Ciceribacter thiooxidans: one gene and its partner. The protein of the gene in region 2 binds, or shares a complex with, the protein of the main gene of each other region. Links are inferred from orthologs where the notes say so. Each region holds a gene or a part of one and is shown on either strand. Other genes may lie near its edges.

Region 1 (6,540 bases), 420 kb from region 2 along the record:
TTTATTTTTGGGAAGAATTGACCAAAAACCCCTAAAAATGCATAGTGGAAGAAACCACCAATCTGTACGTATGCTTCGAGTTCCGTCTGTTGGCCTTACAACGCCTCGTTATGGTCCCCTGCAAGCAAACCGGGTTGTCGGTCCTTTGCCAACTTTTGTCAGGATCACATCATGATCGAGAATAAGAAGAAGCCCAATCCGATAGACATTCACGTCGGAAGCCGGATTCGTCTTCGCAGAACCATGCTTGGGATGAGCCAGGAAAAGCTGGGCGAGAGCCTCGGCATCACCTTCCAGCAGATCCAGAAATACGAGAAGGGCACGAACCGCGTCGGTGCCAGCCGTCTGCAGAATATTTCGAGCATCCTGAACGTGCCGGTTTCCTTCTTCTTCGAGGATGCACCGGGTGAACAGGGGAATGCCGCCGCCGGCATGGCCGAAGCGTCGAGCTCCAACTACGTCGTCGATTTTCTCTCCTCGTCGGAGGGGCTGCAGCTCAATCGTGCTTTCGTGAAGATTGCCGACCCGAAGGTTCGCCGCAAGATCGTCGACCTCGTCAAGGCGCTGGCTGCCGAAGCTGACGGCGAATAAACTCACTCGTCTTTGGGGGCGATGGGAGGCGGCCTTTCGGGGCCGCCTTTTTTTATATCGGCGGCGACCTCTCGCACACATATAAAGATATATTTATGTCGTTGTGCGCTTGTTTTTCGGTTGCGAACTGAATAACAAGAATGCGGCTTGTTCTTTGAGGGGAATCCCGCATGCGCGCTAATTATCTTTTCACGAGTGAATCCGTTTCCGAAGGTCACCCGGACAAGGTCTGCGACCGAATTTCCGATGAAATCGTTGACTTGGTGTACCGGGAAGCGGCGAAGACTGGCGTGGATCCCTGGGGAGTGCGCATCGCTTGCGAAACCCTTGCGACCACCAATCGTGTCGTCATTGCCGGCGAGGTCCGGCTGCCGCCGAGCCTTATGAAGAAGGACAAGAACGGCAACGAAGTCATCAATCCCTCGAAATTCAAGTCCGCGGCCCGCAAGGCGATCCGCGATATCGGCTACGAGCAGGACGGCTTCCACTGGAAGACGGTGAAGATCGACGTCCTCCTGCACTTCCAGTCCGCCCATATTGCGCAGGGCGTCGACAAGGCGGCCGACCACGCAAACAGCGAGGGTGCTGGCGACCAGGGCATCATGTTCGGCTATGCCTGCCGCGAGACCCCGGACCTCATGCCGGCGCCGATCTATTATTCCCACCGCATCCTGCAACTGCTCGCCGCTGCCCGCAAGAAGGGCGAGGGCGAGGCGGCCAAGCTCGGTCCCGATGCCAAGAGCCAGGTCACCGTTCGCTACGTCGACGGTAAACCCTCCGAGATCGTCTCTATCGTGCTGTCGACGCAGCACCTCGACGAGAGCTGGGACTCCACCAAGGTGCGCTCGGTCGTGGAGCCCTATATCCGCGAAGCGGTTGGCGACCTCAAGATCGCCGACGACTGCAACTGGTACGTAAACCCGACCGGCAAGTTCGTCATCGGCGGCCCGGACGGCGACGCAGGCCTCACCGGCCGCAAGATCATCGTCGATACCTACGGCGGAGCTGCCCCTCATGGCGGCGGTGCCTTCTCCGGCAAGGACACGACCAAGGTTGATCGCTCCGCTGCCTATGCCGCGCGCTATCTCGCAAAGAACGTCGTGGCCGCCGGCCTCGCCGACCGTTGCACGATCCAGCTTTCCTATGCGATCGGCATCGCCCAGCCCCTGTCTGTCTATGTCGACCTTCACGGTACCGGAAAGGTCAGCGAGGAACAGGTCGAGGCGGCGATCCGCAAGGTTATGGACCTTTCGCCGTCGGGCATCCGCCGGCACCTCGACCTCAACAAGCCGATCTATGCAAAAACGGCTGCCTATGGTCACTTCGGGCGCAAGCCGGGCCGTGATGGCTCCTTCTCCTGGGAACGTCTTGATCTGGTGAAGCCGCTCAAGGACGCCGTGAAAGCCTGATACTGCCGATGACCTCCTCCGAACGCCGCAGCAGGGCGACCGAAGCATTCTTCGGTCGTCGAAAGGGAAAACCCCTTCGGGAGCAACAGCTCGAACGCATGAGCAACTTGCTCCCCGCGCTGCGGGTCGATCTTTCTGCACCGCCGCCCGAGAGACTTGAAGAGCTCTTTCCCGTCCCAGTCGAGAGGCTGCGACTGGAGATCGGCTTCGGCGGTGGAGAGCACCTTGTACATCGCGCGACCGAAACGCCGTCCACCGGCTTCATCGGCGTCGAACCCTTCGTCAATTCGATGGCGAAACTGTTGGCTGAGGTGGAAGCCAGAGGGCTCCGCAACATTCGTCTTTATGACGACGATGCAACCGCGCTTCTCGACTGGCTCCCTGATGCCTGCCTGGACCAGATCGATCTTCTCTATCCCGATCCGTGGCCCAAGAAGAAACACTGGAAGCGGCGGTTTGTATCGCAGGCCAATCTGGCGCGCTTTCACCGTGTGCTGAAGCCCGGCGGGCTTTTCTGCTTCGCCTCGGATATCGATACTTATGTGAACTGGACGCTCATCCACTGCCACGACCACGGCGGGTTCGAATGGACAGCGAGAAACGCAGTGGACTGGAAGACGCCGTTTGCCGGATGGCCGGGCACGCGCTACGAAGCAAAGGCCCGGCGTGAGGGCCGAGGCTCGGCCTATCTCACCTTCCGCAAAGTATGACTGTCAGTGCAGGCTGACGGTCTGAAGCTCGTCTTCTGCGGCCTTGTAGAAAGTGCTGGACCGGTTGTCTGTGAGAAGAATCGGGGTGCCGTCAGCGCCGAATAACGCCCAGAGATCGAGTCTGGGATCGACCTCGGGAGCCTCGGGAAAGCAATGCGAGATCTCCTCGAAGCGCATTTTCCGGATATAGCCGACTTCGCCTGTGCCAAGATGCGCCAGTTCGGATTGCGTCAGTCGTGCGGTTGCTTCTTTCAGTAACATTCCGATCCTCCACCAATTAGGGAGCAACGGCTCATCAGGCCGTTGACCTCATTGTGCCGTTGAAATGTTAATTTTCTTCACCACTTGCGCCGGTTCCGGCCGCACGAGGTCTATCGACAAAAGTCCATTTTTCAGTGTCGCACCAAGGACATCCATTCCTTCTGCCAGCAGGAAAACCCGTTGAAACTGGCGGGCGGCGATGCCCCGGAACAGGAGGTCGCCATCTACACGGTCGGCTTGCCTTCCCCGCACGACCAGCCGGTTCGCCTGCAATGAGATCTCAAGTTCGCTCTCGGAGAAGCCGGCCACGGCGAGCGTGATTCGCAGCCGATCCGGATTGCCGCCGGTCTTGCGCAAACGCTCGATGTCATAAGGCGGATACCCGTCATTTGTGCGGGCGATCTGGGCAAGGATCGAGTCATTCGACTCGAATCCCAGCAGTAACGGGGTTGCGACCGGTTTCATGCGGCTCATTCGTCGTCCTCATCTCGGCGTCGGCCTTCGGGCGGCGCGGGCCTGCAACGCCACCCTCCATATGGGATGAGGTCGCATCGCTCGCAAGCGCCTCCGCGCTTGACAAGCCCTGCCGGCGCGCCCATCACCCAAAACGACGACGAGCAGAGGTGACCGACGGATGACCGCGCGCAGAAAAATCATCATCGATACAGATCCGGGCCAGGACGACGCCGCTGCCCTCATGCTGGCGTTTGGCAGCCCCGAGGAGATCGAGGTGCTCGGGATATGTGCGGTCGCCGGCAACGTGCCGCTCAGCCTGACGAGCCGCAATGCTCGCATCGTCTGCGAATTGGCGGGCCGTTCCGACATCGGCGTCTATGAAGGTGCCGAAAAGCCGCTCGAGCGACCGCTGGTGACCGCCGAGCACGTCCATGGCAAGACCGGCTTGGACGGAGCCGCGCTCGACGAACCGACGATGGCCGTTCGCCCACAGCACGCGGTCGATTTCATCATCGAGACACTGCGTCGCGAGGAGGAGGGAACAGTCACTCTTTGTACCCTTGGTCCGTTGACGAATATCGGCATGGCTCTGCGCAAGGCGCCGGATATCGCGCCCCGTGTCCGAGAACTCGTGATGATGGGTGGGGGCTTCTCCGAAGGAGGCAACATCACCCCGGCCGCCGAATTCAACATCTTTGTTGACCCACAGGCCGCCGACGTTGTTTTCCGCTCCGGCATCCCGATCGTGATGATGCCGCTCGACGTCACGCACCAGTTGATGACGACGAAGGCACGGGTGGCCAGGATCGCAGCCATCGGCAGTCGTCCGGCCAAGGTCATGGTCGACTGGCTCGAATTCTTCGAACGCTTCGACGTCGAGAAGTACGGCTCGGATGGCGGCCCGCTGCATGACCCGACGGTGATCGCCTACCTGTTGAAGCCCGAACTTTTTACCGGGCGCAACTGTAATGTCGAGATCGAGACAAATTCGGAACTCACGATGGGCATGACAGTGGTCGACTGGTGGCGTGTCTCGGGGCGCACACCGAATGCCCGGGTGATGCGCCACGTGGATTCAGACGGTTTCTTCGATCTTTTGACGGAACGCCTTGCACGGCTCTGAAAGCGAAAAGGCCGCGGATAGAACCCGCGGCCTCGTCGTTTCATGTGACGTTTCCGTCAACGTTCAGAACTCCTCCCAGCTCTCCTGGACCGCGACTGCCGCGGTGGCGCCACGGACCGCCGGCCTTGTGACGCGAGCCGGCTCGCGCGCTACGGCTGGTTGATATGCGGCTGGTGCGACTGTTTCCCGCGCAGTTCCGGAGGTGCGGAAGCGCGTTACCAAGGCGCGCAAGTTCTGCGCCTCGGTCTTCAAGGTCATGCTTGCCGCTGTCGTTTCTTCGACCATCGCCGCATTCTGTTGGGTGACCTGGTCCATCTGGTGGACGGCGGTATTGATCTCCTTGAGGCCGGAGGCCTGCTCCGTCGCCGATGAGGAGATCTCGGCGATGATCGTATTGATCTGCATGACCTGCTCGGCGATCTTGTGCAGCGTATCGCCGGCCTCGCCGACAAGGGCGACACCGTCCTTGACCTGGGCCCCCGAGGCCGTGATCAGCGTCTTGATCTCCTTTGCCGCGTTGGCCGAGCGCTGGGCGAGTTCCCGCACCTCCTGCGCCACGACCGCGAAGCCCTTGCCGGCTTCTCCGGCGCGTGCAGCCTCTACACCGGCGTTGAGTGCCAGCAAATTGGTCTGGAAGGCGATCTCGTCGATGACCCCGATAATCCGGGAGATTTCGCCGGAGGACTGCTCGATACCGTGCATGGAGGTAACCGCCCGCTGGACGACTTCGCCGGAGCGCTCGGCGTCCTGGCAGGCGAGCTGCACGGTCCGTGCTGCGATTGCGGCGTTGTCCGCGCTGGAGTTCACCTGCTCGGTAAGCTGGTTGAGCGCGGCAGCCGTCTCTTCGAGACTTGCCGCCTGCTGCTCGGTACGCCGCGACAGGTTGTCCGCGCTGTCGCTGATCTCCGAGCTGCCGTTGTTGATGGATCCGACGCTCACGTTGACGGCGTTGATCGCGTTTTCGAGGCTGGTGACGGCGGCGTTGAAGTCGGCCTTCAGCGCGGCGTATTCGCCAGGGAAGTCGGCCTGGATGCGATAACCGAGATTGCCGTTCGAAAGCTCCGACAGACCGGTGCCGAGCACGGTGACCACCTTCTGCTGGAGGGCGGCGCTTTCCTCACGTTCCGCTTCGGAGCGGTTACGCTCGTCTTCTGCCGCCCGCCGCTGCCGCGCTGCCTCGCCCTCGAGCACCTGTCCCTCGGAAAGCCGATGCCGGAAGCCTTCGAGCGCCTTGGCAACGAGCCCCAGCTCGTCGGTACGGTTCTGTCCCTCGACCATTGTCTCGTAGTTGCCTGCGCCGAGACGATCGACGTCCGCGACGATGGCGTGCAGCGGCTTCTGAACATAGGCGCGTGCGGCAAGGTAGAGTGCGGTCATCACCGCAGCGAGAACTACAAGGCCGCCGATGATCATCATGACGGTCTGTGCTTCGACGGGTGCGCTGATTGCACTTTGAGGAATGTCGACGATGACCGCCCAGGTGGTGTTCACGCCCGGAACGGCAAAGGGATAGATCAGGCGGTCGAAAGGTTCGGTTCCGGCGGCAGCGACGTTGAGCAACGTCTCGGGTTTCCCGGAAGATAGCGCCGCCTTGAGCTTGTTCCCGCCTTCACCTTCATAGGGCTTCATCAACAGATCGGCCGAGGGCGCCACGAGCCACTGGCCGGTATGCCCGACGAGCATGACCCGTCCGGTCTCGAAAGGCTTGAGGGCTTGCAGTTTTTCGGAGAGAGAACCGAGGGAGATGTCGACACCGGTCACACCGATCATCTTGCCGCCGGAGACCACCGGATAGGCAATCGAACTCATGGTCGTGGGGACCTCGGTCCCCTCCGCCAGATACGGGGCGGTGATGGCACCCTTGCCGCTCTTGGCGGCGAGTGCGTACCACTCCTGCGTATAGTCGTTGTTGAAAGTGGAAAACTGAATGCCGCCGTCCTGCGTCTTTGACCAGTACGGCGTGAAGACTCCGTTGTCATTGCCGCCGAGT
Region 2 (6,614 bases):
GGCGACCGCGCCGGCGCACGGGATCATCCGCGCGCCGCGCTCGACGATCAGGTCCGGATTGGCGCAGATGAGCGGGATCCCACGGGCGGAGAAGGCCGTCAGCATGTCGTGATAGTCTTCCGGCACCTCGGTCTCGTCGTCGAAGAAGCCGGTGCAGACGATCGCTTGCGCCGCGTCCTGCGCGACCGCCTCGACGTGCAGGCCGTCCAGCAGCGAGAGATCGCGGTCCGGGCCGAGGAAGAACACCTTCGACGGACCCTCGGCGATCAGCTTGCGGGTCACGTCGCCGGAGGTGACGATCCGGTCATAGGCCGTATCGGCGACGCCGATAGTCTTCAACTGGCTGATGACACCGGGCGAAGGACGCGGGGAATTGGTGATCAGCACGACGGACAAGCCCTTGCCGCGTGCCTCCGTCAGCGCTTCCGAGGCCGAGGGAAAGGCATCGACGCCGTTGTGCAGCACGCCCCAGACGTCGCAGAGGATCACGTCGTAACGGTCGCTGACGTCGCTCAAGCTGGAAATGTGTTCGGGCATTCCTCGGTCCTGTCATGGAAAACGGTCCCGGCTGACATCGCAAAGGAGAGCCGGCAAGGCAAGGGGATTTGCAGCCGCTTGCGGAAATATGCCCGGTTGGGCCGTTCTTCAAGCAGGCCGCTCAGGAAATGAAGAACCGCAGGGCGAGGCCGAGCGCGGCCGCCACGAGAAGCACCCGGCCGATGCCGAACCTGAAGCGGAAGATGAGAATGGCCGAAAGAAGCGATATGGCGAAGGCTGCGGGATCAAGCGTCGTCACATCCGGCAAGCTGATCGAAACGGAGAAGGCGCCCGGCGCACCGCCGAGCCCCTCTCCTCCGAAGCCTCGCCAGAACACGAAATGGCGCACCTCGGCGAAAAGGACGTGCAGGGCGAACCAGACGGCGAGATTGAGGATGACGCCCACCACGGCGGCGGTGATCGCCGAAAGCGCTCCGGTCAGCGGCCGGTTGCCGCGCAGCCGTTCGATATGGGGGGCACCGGCGAAGATCCAGATGAAGCTCGGCACGAAGGTAGCCCAGGCGGTGAGCAGCGCGCCGAGCACCCCGCCCGGAACGGCCCCGACCATGCCGGGATCGCGATAGCCTGCGAGGAAGCCGACGAAGGAGAGCACGAGGACCAGCGGCCCCGGCGTCGTCTCGGCGAGCGCCAGTCCGTCGAGCATTTCTCCGGGGTTCAGCCAGTGGTGCGTTCCGACCGCCACCTGCGCGACATAGGCGAGCACGGCATAGGCGCCGCCGAAGGTGACGAGCGCCATCTTCGAGAAGAAGGCGAAGACGTCGGAGAAAGCGCCGCCGAGGACGCCGGTCGAGAGCAGGAGAAGCGGCGCCTGCCAGACCGCGACCCAGAACAGGAGCACGAGCAGGCTTCGGCCCGAGAGAAATCCGCCGGCCGGCATACGGCGTTCCTCCGACATGAGGGCTTCCGTAATGGACGCCGGAACAGCCGGCCCGGCACGTGCGACGAGGAAGCCAGCGAGACCGGCGATCAACACCACCAGCGGAAACGGCACTGAGAACAGGAAAAGGGAGAGGAAAGCCACGAGCGCGACGAGGCGGTGGAAGCGGTTCTTCAACGCCCGGCGGCCGATGCGGATGACTGCCTCGACGACGATCGCCAGCACGGCCGCCTTCAAGCCGAAGAACAGGCCGGCGAGCCAGGTCGTTTCCTGATAGAGCGCGTAGGCAGCCGACAGGCCGACGATCACGGCAAGACCCGGCAGCACGAAGAGAAGGCCGGCGACCATGCCGCCGCGAACCCCGTGCAGCAGCCAGCCGATATAGGTCGCGAGCTGCTGCGCCTCAGGCCCCGGCAGCAGCATGCAATAGTTCAGTGCGTGCAGGAAACGCTCCTCGGAAATCCACCGCTTCTCGTCGACGGCGATGCGGTGCATAAGGCCGATCTGTGCAGCAGGCCCGCCGAAGCTCAGGACGCCGATCGTCGCGAAGGCCGAGACGAGCTCGGAAAATGTCGGCCGCGGCGTTTCCGTCCAATCTGTCGCGGCTTCCAAGCCTTTCCCTCCCCTGTGCACGTCCAACCCGGCGAGCCCCTATCATGCTTCTCCGACAGTTTTGCGAAGACGCGACCGCGGCAGTGGTACGAGTTCCGGCAGACCCTAAGCCATTCTGCGATATGGGCAATGTACGTTCATCCGAAAAATCGAGCGACCCTATTGACCTCAACATTGGTTGAGGTCCGATCCTCCCACGTTGTCAGCAAAACAATATTCAGGACCTGAAAAAATGAACGTCATGACCCTGACCAAGAGCCGCACTTCGATTTTCCGCGTCGACCGCATGACCTGCCCCGCGGATCATCGCCTCGCACTCGAGGATCGACTGGCCATCGTGCACGGCTATTTCGACACCCTGCCCGGCTGCCTCTACAACAAGGTGGCGATTGCCGACGGCGGCGAGACCGTGCACGTCGTCACCATCGTCGAGTGGGAAAGCCAGAAGGCACTTGCCGACGCCAAGGCGAAGGTCACCGAGTTCTACGGTGCGATCGACTTCGACCCGAAGGCCTTCATGGCCGAGCGCGGCATCGTCGCCGAGTTCGGCACCTATGCCGCGCTCGCCATCTGACCTTACAGGAAAAGGCCGGGCTCCCCGCCCGGCTGACCCTTGCCTATTAACTGGTTCAGAAAGCTTTTTCCGAAGCCAAGCCGCTTTTTTCGACGCGGTTCTTGACTCCCCTCGGCGCGCTCCCTAAATCGATCGCGCTAGCACTCACCAAATGCGAGTGCTAATCATATCGATACGGGCGGTTCCCGTCCGTTGATGTCATTTGATCGAGGGATTAGACAATGGCAAACACCAAATTCCGTCCGCTTCATGACCGCGTCGTCGTTCGCCGCGTGGAATCCGAAGAAAAGACCAAGGGCGGGATCATCATTCCCGACACCGCCAAGGAAAAGCCCGCTGAAGGCGAAATCGTCGCCGTCGGCCCCGGCGCCCGCGACGAACACGGCAAGGTCGTTGCGCTCGACGTCAAGGTCGGCGATCGCGTCCTGTTCGGCAAGTGGTCCGGCACCGAAGTCAAGCTCGACGGCGTAGACCTTCTCATCATGAAGGAAGCCGACATCATGGGCATCATCGGCTGATCGGCCGATTCCCTTCCCAGAACATAAACAAATCACCAGTGGGCTGATGCCCGGGAGTTTTGAAAATGGCAGCTAAAGAAATCAAGTTCGGCCGTACTGCGCGCGAAAAGATGCTGCGCGGCGTCGACATCCTCGCCGATGCAGTGAAGGTTACCCTCGGTCCGAAGGGCCGCAACGTCATCATCGACAAGTCCTTCGGCGCTCCGCGCATCACCAAGGACGGCGTTTCGGTCGCCAAGGAAATCGAACTCGAAGACAAGTTCGAGAACATGGGCGCCCAGATGGTCCGCGAAGTCGCTTCGAAGACCAACGACATCGCCGGTGACGGCACCACCACGGCAACCGTTCTCGCCCAGGCCATCGTTCGCGAAGGCGCCAAGGCCGTTGCCGCCGGCATGAACCCGATGGATCTGAAGCGCGGCATCGACCTCGCCGTCGCCGAAGTCGTAAAGGATCTCCAGGCCAAGGCCAAGAAGATCAACACCTCCGAAGAAGTCGCCCAGGTCGGTACCATTTCCGCCAACGGCGAACGCCAGATCGGTCTCGACATTGCCGAAGCAATGCAGAAGGTCGGCAATGAAGGCGTGATCACGGTCGAAGAAGCCAAGACCGCCGAAACCGAACTCGAAGTCGTCGAAGGCATGCAGTTCGACCGCGGCTACCTGTCGCCCTACTTCGTCACCAATCCGGAAAAGATGATCGCCGACCTCGAAGACGCTTACATTCTCCTGCACGAGAAGAAGCTCTCGAACCTCCAGGCGATGCTCCCGGTTCTCGAAGCCGTCGTCCAGACCGGCAAGCCGCTCGTCATCATCGCTGAAGACGTCGAAGGCGAAGCTCTCGCCACCCTCGTCGTCAACAAGCTGCGTGGCGGCCTGAAGATTGCTGCCGTCAAGGCTCCGGGCTTCGGCGATCGCCGCAAGGCCATGCTCGAAGACATCGCGATCCTCACCGGCGGTACGGTCATTTCCGAAGACCTCGGCATCAAGCTCGAGAACGTCACCCTCGACATGCTCGGCCGCGCCAAGAAGGTTTCGATCTCCAAGGAAAACACCACGATCGTCGACGGTGCCGGCCAGAAGTCCGACATCGAAGGCCGCGTCGGCCAGATCAAGGCCCAGATCGAGGAAACCACCTCCGACTACGACCGCGAGAAGCTGCAGGAACGCCTTGCCAAGCTCGCTGGCGGCGTTGCCGTCATCCGCGTCGGCGGCTCGACGGAAGTCGAAGTGAAGGAAAAGAAGGACCGCATCGACGACGCGCTCAACGCGACGCGCGCTGCTGTTCAGGAAGGCATCGTGCCCGGCGGTGGCGTGGCTCTGCTGCGTTCGTCCGCGAAGATCACGGTCAAGGGTGTCAACCAGGACCAGGAAGCCGGCATCAGCATCGTTCGCCGCGCTCTGCAGGCTCCGGCCCGCCAGATCGCCGAGAACGCCGGTGACGAAGCCTCCATCGTGGTCGGCAAGATCCTCGAAAAGGACAACGACAACTACGGCTACAACGCCCAGACCGGCGAATATGGCGACATGATCGCCATGGGTATCGTCGACCCGGTCAAGGTCGTTCGTACCGCCCTGCAGGACGCAGCCTCGGTTGCCGGTCTGCTGGTCACCACCGAAGCCATGATCGCCGAACTGCCGAAGAAGGATGCTCCGGCCGGCATGCCGGGCGGCATGGGCGGCATGGGCGGCATGGACATGATGTGATCGGCATAGCCGATTACAATCAGCGTCCATAAAGCCGCCCATCACCAAAAGTGCTTCAGGCCGTCAAGCGGCCTGAAGAGGCGGCATGGACATGATGTGATCCATCCCCTCATCGGGATTGACGAAAGGGCGGCCTTCGGGTCGCCCTTTTGCGTTTGGCGAATCACCGCCGGGACGGGCTCAACGAGCCTTTGGCGACCGGGTGAAGCACCTCCCCCTCACCCTCCCGACCGGTTTTGCTTGAAGAAGTGCCCCGCCCAAGCGCGCGCCCTTCTCGCCTCTTTTGATGTTTGTCCGCAAAAAAGTCACCCGGGGGGCGCTGAGATTGAAGATTCCATTTGCGGACATTCTGCAAAATTTATATCGCTTTGGTAAGAACTGTCTCATCACGGGACAGTTTCGCCGCTTCCCTACTTCGGCTTTACTGTTCACCTTTGGACAGATTCCCCGGAGAACCTGCGCCGAGCGGAGTGGGGTACGCGGCTCCGGTTTCGATATTGCCTGCCATTAAGAAAGAGATAATATACACCACGGATTCGCCGGACGCATTAGTTCCGGACGTCTCCGTTCTGGTGCCATGGACGGGTGCGGTGATCTGCCGGTCCCGACCGACGCGTAGCTTAAACCACACCGACCGAAACTGAATCCGAGAACGGCTATCCGCTATCGGCTTCGACCTTGGGGAATGCCTTGTTTAAGATTGCCAGAACCACCCTCGCTGCACATCCCATGCGGCCCTTGCCGGCAGACGGCGACGATGCCCACGACCTGTCGCGGTTCACCGTTTCGGAATCCTGGACGGGAGACTTGGCCAACGGGATCATCCGGCTCGGAGAATGTGCGACGCTTCTCCATGGCCTCGACGGCCCGGAATGCGGTCTTCTCAACATGACGCGCTGCTACGACGCCCACGACCGGGCGCTCGTGCTCGACCTCTTCGAGCAGGCGGCGACCGCGTCCTCGAGTTTCTGCTATTCGACAACGATCGTCTCCGAGCGGGAATACCGGCAGCCGGTTTTCTGCATCGCCGAGACGAAGGGGCTCGAAGGCGGCGTCGCGGGCAGCATCTGCGGTGTCTTCATGTTCCCGCGGTTCCGGCTGGCACCGGCGCTGCCCTCCATCGCCTACGCCTGAGGAGGGAAGCGGCGACCGGCCGTGGCTTTGGTTGTTTTCTATTCTTGAACGAACAGTCAAGAATTGTGCATCTATTCGTAACAGTGGAGGCATGAGAGAACGTTTGCGAAATCGTTATTGACCGCCTGCATGCAGGCACTCGCCAACAGGAGCCTTCCATGTCAAACGCCAACAACCTGGCCATCCTTCTCGGCCGCGTTCTCTTGTCCTTCATCTTCATCTATTCCGGCTTCGGCAAGCTCGCCGATCCGAGCGCCACGGCCGGCATGATCACCGGGGCCGGCCTGCCTGCTGCCACCGCGCTCGCCTATCTCGCCGGCGCTTTCGAATTCGTCGCCGGCCTTGCCGTCCTCGTCGGCTACCAGACCCGGATCGCCGGCTGGCTGCTCGCCGCCTTCTGCGTCTTCACCGGCGTCGTCTTCCACGGCTCGGCGATCAACGTTCCGGATTTCCCGGCCGCCGCCAACGGCTGGCTGACGGTCCTCAACCAGATCATGATGATGAAGAACATCACGCTTGCAGGTGCCTACATCGTGCTCGCCACCTTCGGCCCGGGCGCCTACTCGCTCGACGCCCGCCGCGGCGCCTACGCGATCGCCTGATACGTCAAGCACCCTGCCCCGAACGACGAGAAC

Evidence for each region.
Region 1: the proteins of groL (region 2) and metK are in contact, whole or in part, in a cryo-EM structure (PDB 8P4O), measured with the Escherichia coli proteins. The link is inferred for Ciceribacter thiooxidans from one-to-one orthologs.

The regions. Positions count from the first base shown.
Region 1 is NZ_CP059896.1:3,136,131-3,142,670, reverse strand. The notes cover bases 10-2,880. They hold metK (methionine adenosyltransferase), read left to right. Parts: upstream 10-761; coding sequence 762-2,000; downstream 2,001-2,880. Other genes in these bases: H4I97_RS15445 (BQ00720 family protein), read right to left, coding at 2,714-2,880; trmB (tRNA (guanine(46)-N(7))-methyltransferase TrmB), read left to right, coding at 2,009-2,710; H4I97_RS15460 (helix-turn-helix domain-containing protein), read left to right, coding at 172-591; lnt (apolipoprotein N-acyltransferase), read left to right, coding at 10-21. Also shown: more of lnt, read left to right, coding at 1-9; more of H4I97_RS15445, read right to left, coding at 2,881-2,971; H4I97_RS15440 (Hsp20 family protein), read right to left, coding at 3,020-3,445; H4I97_RS15435 (nucleoside hydrolase), read left to right, coding at 3,606-4,550; H4I97_RS15430 (methyl-accepting chemotaxis protein), read right to left, coding at 4,614-6,540. UniProt on the Escherichia coli protein: Catalyzes the formation of S-adenosylmethionine (AdoMet) from methionine and ATP.
Region 2 is NZ_CP059896.1:2,716,085-2,722,698, forward strand. Bases 2,580-5,524 are described here. They hold groL (chaperonin GroEL), read left to right. Parts: upstream 2,580-3,204; coding sequence 3,205-4,845; downstream 4,846-5,524. Other genes in these bases: H4I97_RS13300 (hypothetical protein), read left to right, coding at 2,580-2,621; groES (co-chaperone GroES), read left to right, coding at 2,843-3,139. Outside these bases: H4I97_RS13290 (TIGR01459 family HAD-type hydrolase), read right to left, coding at 1-537; chrA (chromate efflux transporter), read right to left, coding at 659-2,047; more of H4I97_RS13300, read left to right, coding at 2,280-2,579; H4I97_RS13315 (hypothetical protein), read left to right, coding at 5,536-5,979; H4I97_RS13320 (DoxX family protein), read left to right, coding at 6,138-6,581.